DNA from 2 places in the Lachnoclostridium sp. Marseille-P6806 genome. Region 2 is predicted to be linked to the other one. Evidence: predicted binding sites of a transcription regulator. Region 2 holds the regulator's gene; the other holds the start of a gene.

Region 1 (7,410 bases), on a different contig from region 2:
CCTTGCCATAATCCCGCACATGGAAAGCAACGCTGTTTTTTCTTTTTTCCACATTCAGCTCTATGGGTTCATCGGTTCCGGAATGATATACAGCATTTTCCAAAAGATTCATAATCAGCTGCTCAATCAGCATGGCGTCCATAGGAACCATTAAAAACTCATCCGGTACATGAACAGTAATCCGCGCGCCGGGAAGACGCTTTTTCAAACGAAGCACCGCCTCAGAAACTACCTCCTCCAGAGGCTCCATGCTTTTCGCAACTCTGGCATCCCCCACATGGATCCTGGTAACAGAAAGCAGATTCTCCACCATATTTAACAGCCAGTTGGCATCCTCACGAATATTGCTGACCAATTCTGTTCTCTCTGCTTCTTTCATATAGGTGCCATTTTCCAGATAGGTGCTGGCAAGTCCGATAATCGCTGTCAGCGGTGTCCTTAAATCGTGGGAAACCGCCCGAAGCAAATTGGCCCGCATCGTTTCCTTTTCCGCCTCCATTAAAAGCTTCTCTCGTTCATTTAGCATCTGACTCTGCTTTTTAAACTTTGTTGTCATCGCACTGGTGATCACAGATACCACCGTCATCCCTACAAATGTAACAGGATAGCCATCAATGGTAAAATTCAGCGTCATATATGGATAGGTAAATACATAATTTACAAAGCCTACGCCAAACAGAGACGCTACGATTCCTGATGCATAGCCCACTGTATAGCGCGCTACCAGCATCACACTGAGAACATAGATAATCGCAACGCTTGTAGTATTTTTTCCATAATAAAAAAAGGCTACCGCCACTAACGTAGACAGGCTCATAATCAAAACTGTCGTTATAATGTTTCTCCACAGATCTTTTACCTGCATTGTTCTGCCTTTCCCTGCCTCTAAGACAGTAAAACGAAATGGGACAAAGCTAAACTGCACCTGTCCCATTTCATTTTACTATATCTTAACAGAGATGTATATAGGCCATGAAAAATCTTGACGATATTTTCACAGCCTATACTTATTCTCTATTTTTGTATAGCCCAATTAAGAAACCGCGAGGAGACGGTTTAGAATTTAGGCATTTTTATAGTTTACAATTGCACCGAAATCCGGTTTCAGGGAAGCGCCGCCAACCAGGCCTCCGTCAATGTCTGCCTGAGCAAACAGCTCCGGAGCGCTGGATGCAGATACAGAACCGCCGTACTGAATGCGGATAGCCTCTGCCGTTGCCTCATCATAAATCTCACCGATGCATGCACGGATTGCTGCACATACCTCCTGTGCCTGTTCTGTGGTTGCAACCTTACCGGTACCAATAGCCCAGATTGGCTCATATGCAATTACTGCAGTCTTTGCCTGATCTGCGGTTACGTTCAGGAACGCAATCTTAATCTGCTGACGGATCCAGTCAATGGTAATCCCCTGCTCTCTCTGAGTCAGAGACTCACCGCAGCAGATAATTGGAGTAAGACCATGCTCGAAGGCCTTTAAGACTTTTTTATTTACTGTCTCATCGGTCTCAGCAAAGTACTCTCTTCTCTCAGAGTGGCCGATAATCACGTATTTTACGCCTGCATCAACCAGCATGTTGGGAGAAATCTCGCCTGTATAAGCGCCCTTTTCTTCAAAATACATATTTTCTGCTCCAATGTTAATGTTGGAGCCCTTTGCTGCCTCCATAGCCGGAATAATGTCAATCGCCGGTACGCAGAATACTACGTCAACCTCATCATTAACTACCAGCGGTTTTAATGTCTCCACCAGCTTCACAGCCTCGGTGGGAGTCATATTCATCTTCCAGTTTCCTGCAATAATTTTCTTTCTGGACATATTCCTTCTCCTTTTTGCGGTTTCTCGATTTATTTGTCGTCTGCTGCTGCTACGCCCGGAAGCTCTTTTCCTTCCAGGAATTCCAGAGAAGCGCCGCCGCCGGTAGAAATATGGCTCATCTTGTCAGCAAAGCCCAGCTGGTTTACAGCTGCTGCAGAATCGCCGCCGCCGATGATGGTGGTAGCCTCAGTCTCTGCCAGTGCCTTTGCAACTGCAATGGTACCTGCTGCCAGAGTCGGGTTCTCAAATACGCCCATCGGTCCGTTCCATACAACGGTCTTTGCGGTCTTTGCAGCCTCAGCATACAGCTTTGCACTCTCAGTACCGATATCCAGACCCATCATATCAGCTGGGATCTCATCAACAGAAACATTCTTTGCATCAATCGGAGCATCAATGGGGTTCGGGAATGCAGCAGCAACTGCAGCATCAACCGGAAGCAGAAGCTTCTTGCCCAGCTTCTCTGCCTTTTCCATCATCTCTCTGCAGTACTCCAGCTTGGTATCATCAACCAGAGAATTGCCAACTTCCTTGCCCTGTGCCTTTAAGAAGGTAAATGCCATACCACCGCCGATGATCAGAGTATCGCACTTCTCCAGCAGATTGGAGATAACGTTCAGCTTATCAGCAACCTTTGCGCCACCTAAGATAGCAACGAACGGTCTTACCGGATTCTCTACTGCATTGCCCAGGAAATCGATCTCTTTCTGCATCAGATAACCAACTGCATTGGTGCCGCCCTTTGCGGTGATGAATTTGGTTACACCTTCTACAGAAGCATGTGCTCTGTGAGAGGAACCAAATGCATCGCATACATAGTCATCAGCCAGGTCAGCCAGCTCTTTGCTGAATTCCTCGCCGTTCTTGGTCTCTTCTTTGCCGCGGAAACGGGTGTTCTGCAGAAGCACTACATCGCCGTCTGCCATAGCCTCAACAGCCTTGGTTGCTGCTTCGCCGGTTACATTGTAATCAGCTACGAATACAACCTTCTTGCCCAGCTTCTCTTCCAGTCTTACAGCAACCGGAGCCAGGGACTCACCCTCGTTGGGGCCATTTTTTACTTTGCCCAGGTGAGAGCAAAGGATTACCTTTGCGCCCTCGCCTACCAGCTTCTGGATAGTCGGCAGAGCTGCAACGATACGAGTCTCATCTGTGATCTTTCCATCCTTTAACGGTACGTTAAAGTCGCAGCGGACCAGAACTCTTTTACCCTTTAAATCCTTCAGATCGTCAACACTTTTCTTATTTAACATGGTTTATTCCTCTCTTTGTCTCAAAAATCTTCTGCTTTACAGTCTGCCTGCATAGCAAACTGCATGGGAACGCGACTGCGTCAGCAGCTATTTTCCTCAGGCGCGCTGTGCGCATCCCCGCCAAGCCTTTTGTTTTCATTGGACGTGGTTTCCTGTAAAAACACAAAAGGGCCCGGTCCTTTCAGACCGGACCCCCTGACTGAGTCTTCCTATCTTATGCCGGAATCAGATTCCCGGACTCCGCAATTAGTGTAACTCTGCGAAGTATTTGATGGTACGAACCATCTGGCTGGTGTAGGAGTTCTCGTTGTCATACCATGAAACAACCTGAACTTCGTACAGATCGTCAGCAATCTGAGCTACCATGGTCTGAGTAGCATCAAACAGAGAACCGTATCTCATACCGATAACGTCGGAAGAAACGATTGCATCCTCGTTGTAGCCGAAGGACTCGGAAGCTGCTGCCTTCATAGCTGCGTTGATGCCTTCTTTGGTAACATCGCTGCCCTTAACAACTGCAGTCAGAATGGTGGTGGAACCGGTCGGTACCGGAACACGCTGTGCAGAACCGATCAGCTTGCCGTTCAGCTCCGGAATAACCAGGCCGATAGCCTTAGCTGCGCCGGTGGAGTTCGGAACGATGTTAGCTGCGCCTGCTCTTGCTCTTCTCAGATCGCCTTTTCTGTGCGGTCCGTCCAGAATCATCTGGTCGCCGGTGTAAGCGTGAATGGTGCTCATGATACCAGACTGGATCGGAGCGTAGTCATTCAGAGCCTTAGCCATCGGAGCCAGGCAGTTGGTGGTGCAGGAAGCTGCGGAAATGATGGTGTCCTCAGCCTTCAGAGTGTTCTCGTTTACGCTGTAAACGATGGTCGGCAGATCGTTGCCAGCCGGAGCGGAGATAACAACCTTCTTAGCGCCTGCATCGATATGAGCCTGAGATTTTGCTTTGGAGGTGTAGAAACCGGTGCACTCCAGAACTACATCTACGCCAATCTCTCCCCACGGAAGATCCTTAGCATCCTTCTCAGCATAAATTTTAATTGTCTTTCCGTCAACGGTGATGGAATCCTCACCAGCCTCTACGGTGTGTTTGCCTTCACCGATATGGCCTGCGTATCCGCCCTGAGCGGTATCATATTTCAGTAAGTGTGCCAGCATCTTCGGGTCGGTCAGATCGTTGATTGCTACTACCTCATAACCCTCTGCACCAAACATCTGTCTGAATGCCAGACGGCCAATACGTCCAAAACCATTGATTGCTACTTTTACTGCCATGACAAATTCCTCCTGAATTGTTAAAAATTTAATGATTGTTAAAATATCATCAACCTATGCCTATTTTACCCAATTACGATTAAAATAGCAAGAGGTTTTTTCTATTTTATGAACTCTTTACAGTTTCTTTTGTAAAAATACCCTATAATTCGTTCTTTACATAACCTGCCAGGTTATATGCATGATCAGCAATCCGCTCCAGATTGCTGATAATATCCAGGAATACCACACCTGAGGATGCCTTGCACTTTCCGCTGGAAAGCCGCTCAATGTGCTTCTCCCGCAGCTCCTCTTCCTGACTGTCCACATCATCCTCGTACTGGCTGACCTTACGCACTGCATCCATACTGCCGTTCTGTCTTGCATCAATCGCATATTCAAATGCTTTCAGAACACTTCCGCCGATGGAGCGCAGATCATCAAATCCTGTTTCTGAGAAATCCAGCTGGTGAGTCTCCATATACTCGGCCTGCTCTGCAAGATTTTCAGCGTGATCCCCGATCCGCTCAATATCACTGATGCTGTAAAACAGGTTATTTACCATCTTTTTCTGACGTTCTGTCAGAGAAAGATTCTCTACCTTAATCAGATACTCTGTCAGCATCTTTTCCATATTATTGATTGTTTTTTCCGTTTTGTATACCTGCTCGATTCCCTCTGTATTGCGTGTCAGAAGAGCATCGATTGCCGCTCTTACATTCTCCAGGGTAATCTGTCCCATATGAACCACTTCCAGAGCTGCTGTTTCCACAGCAAAGGCCGGAGATTCAAAAATACGCTCGTCCAGATGCTTGAAGGTAACTGCTGTCTCCTCATCCTCCGCAGCTTCAGGCGCCTCCTCCTCCGGCTTCTCCCGGACAACAATGCCGGAAATCTTTACCAGCTGATTGGCAAAGGGGAACAGGACGGTTGTCATAGTCAGATTAAATATGGTATGGAAAATGGATATCTGCACTGCATTAATATTGGATGCTGCAAAATCCGGTCTCAGAGCAAAGAAAACAAATCCCAGAGTTCCTACCAGAATCGCTCCAATTACGTTAAAGGTCAGATGAATTACCGCAGCCCTCTTGGCGATCCGGGAACCGCCTATACTGGAAAGCATGGCTGTTACGCAGGAACCAATATTCTGTCCCAGGGTAATATAAATTGCTGCATTCGTAGTTACAATTCCATTCATTGCCAGAGTCTGCAGAATTCCCACTGATGCAGATGAACTCTGCAGAAGTGCTGTTACCAGCGCTCCGATAATCATGCCAAGGAACGGATTTCCTCCCAGAACCTCAAAGGCCTTTGCAAAAATCGGCGCATCCGTGTAGGGAGAAATAGAGCCTGACATAAAATCAAGACCAATAAACAAAAGACCAAGACCAATGCAGATTTCTCCTGCTGTTTTCTTCTTCTGCCCTTTGGCAAATACCAGAAGCAAGGCTCCAATACCGATAATAGCCGGTGCATAAAAGCTGGGCTTCATAACCTCAAAAGCATCTCCCAGCTGGCTCATGGAAACGATCCATGCTGTAATGGTCGTACCGATATTGGCACCCATGATTACGCCAACTGCCTGTGTCAGATTCAGAACACCTGCACTTACGAAACCGACGACCATAACCGTGGTAGCGCCGCTGCTCTGGATAATTGCTGTAATCAGAGCTCCCAGTGCTACTGCCAGAAGTCTGTTGTTTGTCAGCATTCCCAGAAAACTGCTCATCTTACTGCCGGCTGTCTTCTGCATTCCGTCGGCCATAATATTCATACCGTACAGGAACATTCCAAGACCGCCAAGAAACCCAAATACATTTGACACGTCACTGATTGACATCTCGTCCTCCTCATCCCCCGCGTACTGTTTTTTTCTTCTCCTTAGCCGCAGATATTTTCATCATATCATACCCGTTCACGCATTTTCAACCGTATTTAAACTTTATGTAAAAATTCGGATAAATTCATGTAAAATAACGAAGGCTTTCGACATTTTTCGTGGCATATTACTACTTGATCTAAAAAGGACAGGATGAGTTTTCTTCCTCTCCTGTCTCTTTTTTGTCTATATTTGGTTTTTTCTCAAAAAATTCAGTGTTCCGCAGCCCATTTCAGTACAGCCGCCCATACTTCCTGGTTCTTATTCCAGACATCAGTAAATTCTGTGAGCGGCATCGGGCAGGATACGCTTCCTACTTCTATCGTCAGACTGGGGATCGGATTTTCCTTAATCTGAAGCCAATCCTTAAATCCACCATGCCCGCTGCTGCCAGCCAGCCTGTAACCTGTTTTTGCAGATACTGCATTGGCCAGCTCCTGAGACTGGGCAGATACGGTATTCCCCGGATAATCCCAGTAAATGATATTTCCCATACTGTGATAGCTGATGGTTGCCGTCCAGTTTCTTGACTGAATCAGATTTGCCAGAGCCTGACTTTCCGGCTCAGATAAAGGCGCTGCCCCCTTATAGGTGGCATAAGATGGCATATCAGAGCTGGTCACTTCTTCCCAGTCCGCCGGGAAATTCTGATTTAAATCCACACCCCGTCCGTTTGCTTTCCAGTAATTTAAATACCGTTCCATTGCAGCGCTGGTTCGTCCCTGAGCCAGATCATTCTGGTAACACTGCTCAATGGTTCTGCGAAGCTCCTCTGACCGGATTCCTCCGATACCTGACTGGCTGATAGTAATCCCGTCCGGATTTACCATAGGAACATAGTGAATTGCTGTTTTGTTAAATAAATCAGAAAGCAGCCGTCCTTCATAGGAACCTGTACCATAAAAGGCAAGGCCATATTCCAGCTGCTTCATAATAAGCAGCGGTGTCATATATTCCCGGGCATGAATTCCTCCATGAATTAAAACATGCTTTTCGGCATTGATATTTCCCACAACTACCTCATACAGATTTCTCCCATCCAGAGTGGTTCCAATGGTATTTACCTTCATCAGGCTGCTGTAACGTGACGCAAGCTCCTGAATATCCTGACTCATCTGATCATAGGTATATTTTTCTGCCACCTTAACCAGAGGAGAGGAAACGGTTCCCGCAAAACCGTCGGTACCGTCAGATATAAC
Region 2 (7,410 bases):
TCTACATAGGGCTCCATAGCTATAGCCGCAGGCACTGCCCCATGGCCATAGCCGTCAGCCTTGACAACGCCCAGAATTCCTGTTCCAGGAGCAAGATTACGTTTCATGGATTCCATATTAAATCGAATTGCATCTAAATCAATGGGCGCATAAACCCGTGTATACTGCTTCATGATCATTTCCTTCCTATGTCATAGAACGCATTTCCCTATGGCATAAAATACAGTCTGCCAGATTGCCGGCAAGTACGCTGTGAATTCCCCAGCGCCTTGCGGCCTCTTCCCCCGCCAGTCCATGCACATATACGCCTAGAAAAGCAGCATCTGTACATTCCAGCCCTCTTGCCAGAAGTCCGGCAATTACTCCGGTCAGAACATCTCCAGAACCGGCCTTTGCCATGGCGCTGCAGCCGCTGGGATTCAGCCACACATTTCCATCTTTATCCGCTGTAACAGTTGCTGCATCCTTCATCACACACACAACCCCATATCGGCTGCTGTAACTCCTGGCTGCCTGTACCGGATCCTCCTTCAGCTGCTCTACGGAACAGGAACACAGCCTCGCCATTTCTCCCATATGAGGAGTAATAATAATATTTTCTGTAAAATAGCGGGTCAGATAAGGATGGGACGCCACCGTGTTCAGTCCGTCTGCATCCAGAACAATAGGCACAAAAGCATCTGCGAGAATCTGCTCCACCAAATCACAGACATAAGGCTCCCTTCCCAACCCCGGCCCCAGCACAATGACATCGGCCCAGCGGCACTGTTTTTCCAGAAAAAGTTTTCCTTCCTCCAGAGAAAGCTCCTCCGGATCGTAGGTTTCCACAATGGCTTCGGGAAGCTGATTTTGAAGAATTTCCCGGTTTTCCGGAACGGTAAGAAGCTTTACCAGTCCAGCACCTGTTCGGTAGGCAGCCAGTCCGCTTAAATAGGCAGCTCCGCACATTCCCCGGCTTCCTGCAACAATCAGTACCCTTCCGAATGTTCCCTTATTTCCATCTGCCTGCCTATTTCTCAGCCGTTCCAGTTCAGACGGCTCCGGCACCAGTCCATCCCATCCAGAATACTCCAGGCTGTCTTCTGTAAAACCAATATCTGCCGTCCTGACCTGTCCGGCAAAGCCTTTGCCCGGATACAAAAGCAGGCCTGTTTTTTCAAATCCAAAGGTCACCGTTATGTCTGCAGCCAGGGCAGTTCCCATCACTGCTCCTGTAGCAGAATGAATGCCGGAAGGAATATCCACAGCAGTCACCTGTATTTTTCCTGCCTGCTTTTTCTCCTGGAGGTACTCCAGAAGCCGAAAACCGGAGCCCTCCACCGGACGGGAAAGCCCTATTCCGAAAATACCGTCAATGACCACCGGCCATCTGCCTTCCTCCATCTCCTGCTTCCAGAGAACTTCCCCCTTTTGGCCTTCCCAGACCATAGGAATCTGAAGCTTCTCTGCAATTTTCTGCTGAAGCCGGTTTTCCTGGGTAGCCTGTTCCGGATTTCCCCATAGAAGAATCTTTACCCGATATCCCCACCCCTTTAAAATGCGGGCTGCTGCGATTCCGTCTGCGCCGTTATTCCCCATACCGCAAACTGCCAGAATTCCAGAATTCTCTGCAGCGCTCCAGGAAATCTGTCCGGAAATCGCCAGGTCTCTCCGGTTGGATAAAAGGTTCTTTGCTTCTTCTGCCACTGCCAGAGCTGCCCGTTCCATCAGCACCACAGAGGGAATTCCTATTCTCTGAATCGTATCCTGGTCGATCTGCTTCATCTGTGCTCCTGTCACCACATACCTCATATCCTCTCCTCCTAAAGACTCCATCTCCGATCATACACAAACTGCCGGCAGCCCAGGAAGCTTCCTTCCTGTCCGCCGGCAGATGCCCTTGTTTCCTCCTTAAATCACTGATTTGCTTCATCCTTCAGTGATTTACCTGCTTTCAAGGCCGCCCTTTCCCGTTCCTTCTCTCTCTGCTTTTCCTTCCGATCCTCCAGGCTGCACACCCGGTAGGACAGACGCATAAGGCTCTCTGAAAGATGTACGTTCTCAACAACTACATCCTCCGGCACATTCAAATCCACATGTGCAAAATTCCAGATAGCCTTAATCCCCGCCTTTACCAGCCGCTCTGCAATCTCAGGCGCCTTTGTCTTAGGGATCGTCAGCGCAGCCATCTGAACATCGTTATCCTTGATAAACTGCTCCAGATCATCTACCCCGCGAATCTCGATTCCCCTGACAACAAGACCGATCAGTCTGGGATTGATATCAAACATACCTTTAATGATAAATCCGCGCTTTTCAAAATTAGCATAATTGGCAATCGCCTGCCCAAGATTTCCTGCACCAATAATAATCATATGATGCTGTCGGTCAATTCCCAAAATTTTTCCAATTTCCGTATAAAGATATTTAACATTATAGCCGTAGCCCTGCTGACCAAATCCTCCAAAATTATTCAAATCCTGGCGAATCTGAGATGCAGTTACTTTCATTCGAACACTCAGCTCATTGGATGAAATTCGTTCCACTCCAGATTCCAATAATTCTCCAAGGTATCGATAATACCGGGGAAGCCGCGTAATCACAGCCTTTGATATTTCTCTTCCCTCCATGCTTGCCTACTCTCCTGTCTGTCACATATTCGGATGCTGAGCACCCTGTTCATCTAGCTTACATTATACCCGTTTGAGATTTTTCTGTCAAATGCGTTTTCACCATCTTGAAATCATTCCTCCCTTTTTCCGTAAAACACAGCACTCCACAGCACAGGTACACAGAGCATGATTCCCGCCATATACCGTACCAGAATACAGGGACCCGGAGCAAGGGATATCAGATATCCAAGCAAAATTCCCACAGGTGTCAGCCATCTGTACCTTCTTCTTCCAATCAAAAGCCCGCCGCAGAGTACCACTGCCCAGGAATAAAAGGAGGTGTAAAAAGGAATGGACAGCACTGGCAGCTTCTCCTTCAAATTATCATTCTGAAACCACAGATACCAGGGCTTTAACATCGGAAGACGACTCTCCTGCCACACATAGGAGGACGGTTTCATTTCATAAGCCATATAGCAGCTGGAGTCTCCGCCCAGATACCACAGTCCCATGGTATTTAAAAGCGTTGCCCTTACATATTCAGCCGGGAACTGCCGCCCTATGCTCAGCCAGAGTCTGATAAATTCCTCTTTTCCAGACTCAAACGCCTCTGCCTGGAAACCGGCTTTCACTGGATCGGACACATAGTATTTGTAGGCCTCCAGATTTTCTCTGGGAAGGTAGGCTGTAAGCTCCTCCTTTTCTTCTTCTGCCAGCTCCTCTCTGTGATACACATAGGTTCTCGCCATCTGCTGCATGGGAACACTCAGCATCTCCGCCACGCTTCCCTTAGAGGCATGAAGCGCCTGTTCCAGCCCATAGTTCACCCCTGTGCTGCCTGCTACAGAAAGGCAAAGAATCAGGCTCAATTCCGGAAGAAACCCTCCGCGCCTTCCCCTGAATCTCATAATCATCCACACCGTCATCATACACAAAACTGTCAGCAAAAACCCATAGGACGCATTGTTTCGAAAGGTTCCCATAAGGACTGCCGCCATCAGAAATCCAGCCAGCGCTTTTCCCCGATATACTTTCTGAGCCCTGGTCATATCACAGATACAGACAAACACCACCAGAAACAGGCCTCCAAATATGGTATCCTTGGTCGTACTGATTCCGAGCACCTGAAAAAAGGGGAAAAGCAGGTAAAATGCCGTCACCGCCCCGCGAATCTTCCATGGAAGTCCCCATTTTGCAAGAAATGATGCTGCAAATGCCATACAGCCGGTCAAAATTCCAATCTGCAGCAGGGACTGGAGCGCCAGCCCTGCGTTGTAGCTGCCAAACAGAGTATTCCCTGCCTCAAACAGCCAGCCGCACAAATAGGTGTGAAGAAGCGGATGGTGAGTGCTGTAATTTCCTGTCCAGTACATATCCCACTGCCAGGTCATGTCATAACAGTAAAGTCCTGGATAAAACGCCAGAAAACAGGGAAGGTATCCCAGAAACAAAAGAAGCCAACTTTTAAAAAATACCGATGAGGCTCTTTTTTTCCCTCTTTTACAGCAGGCTTCTTGCTCTGGAAGAAGCCCCCCAAGCCTGTAAAGAAACGGTTCCAGATAGGCAGAAAGCGCCACTGCTGTAAAAAACGTCCAGGCCCAGCTTTGCCAGCTGTCCAGATATACCTGCCGGCCTGCCGCAAGCTCTCCGGCTGCAGCCAAAAACTGTGTCCCCTCAGATACGTTCCCTAAATCACCTGTTTCCATGAAACGCAGTCCCATTCCCAAAAGCTCTGTAAAACAAAGCATTACTGAGAGAAGCTGCGCCGAAAACGCCAGACAGCAGTTTTCTTTCCAGTCCTCCGCCATACGTCCGACAAGAAAGAAACCTGACGCAAACAGAAAAAGAGACAGCAGGCTTTTGTGGAGCAAAAGCATCTCTGTCAGTCCCAGCTGCTTTTTCATGCGGCTGACCCCATAGACAGCTCCCCAGGCCCAGAGAAGCTGCAGGATCCAAAAACCTCCTCTGATTCTTTTCCCGTCTCCCTCACATCTCTTTTTATTTTGATTTCGCAATATCATAGTTTCCATCATCTTTTATTTTTTTCCTGTACATTTCACATGCGATTTGAAGCCGGAATTCAAATTCCTGCTTATGCTTCTGAATAATGGTCTGCAGAATCATTCCGGCAAACAGGGCTAATACTGCCGTAATTGCACAAAAACCGCATACCATCAGTGTAGGAAATTGCGGAACAAGCCCTGTTTTCAGATACTCCTTCATAATCGGTACAAAGAACCAGAAAGAAAGAACCAGCAGAATCAGAGCAATCCTGCCGAAAAAACCCAGGGGCTTATAGTCCCTGTAGAGCTTTCCTATGGTTTTTATTACCCGGATTCCGTCAGAAACAGTATTTAATTTGGACACACTTCCCTCCGGCCGATCGCGATAATCAATGGGGATATTTTTCAGAGCCATGTTTTTGTCCACTGCATGAATTGTCATTTCTGTTTCAATCTCAAATCCCTTAGAAAGCACCGGAAATGTTTTGACAAAGGCATAACTGAATGCCCTGCATCCAGTCATCACATCTTTGATATCGGTCCGGAAAAGACTGTTAATGGCTGCTCTCACCATGGAATTTCCCACATTGTGAAAGGGCCTTTTGTTTTCTGCAAAATAGGTCGAGGACAAACGATCTCCAATAACCATATCTGCCTGCTCCTCTAAAACAGCCTTTGCCATAATCGGCCCGCATTCTGCCGGATAAGTATCATCTCCGTCTACCATAATATAACATCTGGCGTCAATTTCCCGGAACATTCTCCGGATCACATTGCCCTTTCCCTGCTGATGCTCATAACGCACCACAGCCCCCGCCTGTCTGGCAATCTGGTCTGTGTTGTCTTTGGAATTGTTGTCATATACATAAACCACTGCTTCCGGAAGAACGCGCTTCCAATCTGCCACTACCTTTGCAATGGTACAGCTTTCATTGTAGCAGGGTATCAGTACAGCAATTTTGTCCATATCTACTCTCCTGTACGCTCAAAAAGCCCTCCGGAAACCTTACATTCCCGGAGGACTTTTTTTGTTTCATATTTGTCTGTTCTGTCCAAGCAAGACTGACTATTATACAATCTTGCGAATCCAGCCTTCCGGCGCTTCCACCGTTCCCATCTGAATTCCAGTCAGAGTTTCATACAGCTTCTTCGTAATAGGGCCCATCTCTGTCATGCCGCTGGGGAAGCAGATTTCTTTTCCGTGATCCACCACTTTTCCTACTGGGGAAATCACAGCTGCCGTTCCGCACAGGCCGCACTCGGCAAAATCTGACAGCTCGGAAAGCTTCACCGGCCGCTGAGTAACCTTCAAACCAAGATAATGCTCTGCCACATAAACAAGAGAACGTCTGGTAATAGACGGCAAAATAGAGTCAGACTTAGGGGTTACCACCTCATTGTCCTTGGTTATAAACAGAAAATTTGCTCCTCCTGTCTCCTCTACGTAAGTTCTGGTAGCCGGATCCAGGAACATATTCTCATCATATCCTGCCGCATGAGCAGTCACATTGGCGTGAAGGCTCATGGCGTAGTTCAGTCCTGCCTTTACGTGGCCGGTTCCATGAGGAGCCGCCCGGTCAAAATCACTGACACAAATGGTCAACGGCCTTACTCCGCCTTTAAAATACGGACCTACCGGGGTTCCAAACAAACGGAACTGATATTCGGTTGACGGCTTTACGCCAATTACCGGCCCGGATGCAAACATATAGGGTCTCAGATAAAAGGTTGCTCCGCTTCCAAAAGGCGGAACCCATGCCGCATTGGCTCTCACTACCTGATCCACTGCCTCCAGGAAACGCTCCTTGGGAAACTGAGGCATTTCCAAACGGGCGCAGGAATCCATCATACGCTCTGCATTCAGATCCGGACGGAACGTAACAATACTTCCATCCTCTGTGGTATAAGCCTTCAAGCCTTCAAAACACTCCTGGCAGTACTGCAGAATCCCGGCACATTCATTAATCACCACGTTAGAGTCTGCCGTCAAACCTCCCTCATCCCAGCGTCCGTCTTTATAATTAGCTACATATCGCATATCTGTAGGCATATAGCTGAATCCGATATTGCTCCAATCCAGATTTTTTTTCTCCATCACTGTTCCTCCATTCCACAGGCACGCCTTTTTCTTTGATACCTTATGACCTTCCTGTCTCCAAATTCGTATTAAACAACATTATATCCCCTATATGCCGTAAAATCAATGACTGTTTTTTATTTTCTGTATGCCATTCTGTCATAGCTGTTATAACTCGAATCAGAAAAAATCAACGTTTTTTCTATGCCAAAGGCGGCAGTCCATCCTGGAAGTCCTATCTCAGACGCTCCTTATATTCCCGCTCCACTTCCCGGCGCTGGTCCTTTTTCGCAATATCAGCCCGCTTGTCATAAAGCTTCTTTCCTCGAGCCAGTCCAATCTCCACCTTTACCAGACTTCCCTTAAAATAAACCTGAAGAGGAACCAGGGTGATACCTTTTTCCCGAATTTTCCCCTCCAGCTTGTCAATCTCGCTCCGATGGAGCAGAAGCTTTCTGGAGCGAAGGGGATCCTTATTGAAAATATTTCCCTTCTCATACGGATTGATATGCATTCCGTAAACGTAAACCTCACCCTTATCAATACGGACAAAGGCCTCCTTGATGCTGCAGTGCCCCATGCGGATGGACTTCACCTCTGTTCCAAACAATTCAATTCCGCACTCAATTTTGTCATCAATAAAATAATCATGCCAGGCCTTTTTATTGTTGGCCACCAGCTTTACTGAATCTTTCATCTTAATCCTCCCTGTTTTCCTCCTCTGCCGGAAGAAAATCGA

Evidence for each region. Region 2 encodes Rex, which represses fermentation and respiration genes when NADH is low (regulators of the CRP and FNR family bind a similar motif). Its sites were predicted from a motif close to ATTGTTAANTANTTAACAAT; they were not measured.
Region 1: the regulator Rex is predicted to act here: its motif matches at 4,385-4,404, upstream of gap (type I glyceraldehyde-3-phosphate dehydrogenase).

The regions. Positions count from the first base shown of each region.
Region 1 is NZ_CAXSLG010000010.1:112,503-119,912, forward strand. Features, by position in the region: gene ACESON_RS13485 (DUF4118 domain-containing protein) at 1-865, opposite strand, end outside; gene tpiA (triose-phosphate isomerase) at 1,064-1,819, opposite strand; gene pgk (phosphoglycerate kinase) at 1,849-3,072, opposite strand; gene gap (type I glyceraldehyde-3-phosphate dehydrogenase) at 3,319-4,350, opposite strand; gene ACESON_RS13505 (Na/Pi symporter) at 4,493-6,172, opposite strand; gene ACESON_RS13510 (M14 family metallocarboxypeptidase) at 6,424-7,410, opposite strand, start outside.
Region 2 is NZ_CAXSLG010000002.1:287,650-295,059, forward strand. Features, by position in the region: gene alr (alanine racemase) at 1-173, opposite strand, end outside; gene ACESON_RS03395 (NAD(P)H-hydrate dehydratase) at 187-1,791, opposite strand; gene ACESON_RS03400 (redox-sensing transcriptional repressor Rex) at 1,896-2,609, opposite strand; gene ACESON_RS03405 (DUF6020 family protein) at 2,723-4,624, opposite strand; gene ACESON_RS03410 (glycosyltransferase family 2 protein) at 4,590-5,561, opposite strand; gene ACESON_RS03415 (branched-chain amino acid aminotransferase) at 5,664-6,689, opposite strand; gene smpB (SsrA-binding protein SmpB) at 6,907-7,368, opposite strand; gene rnr (ribonuclease R) at 7,370-7,410, opposite strand, start outside.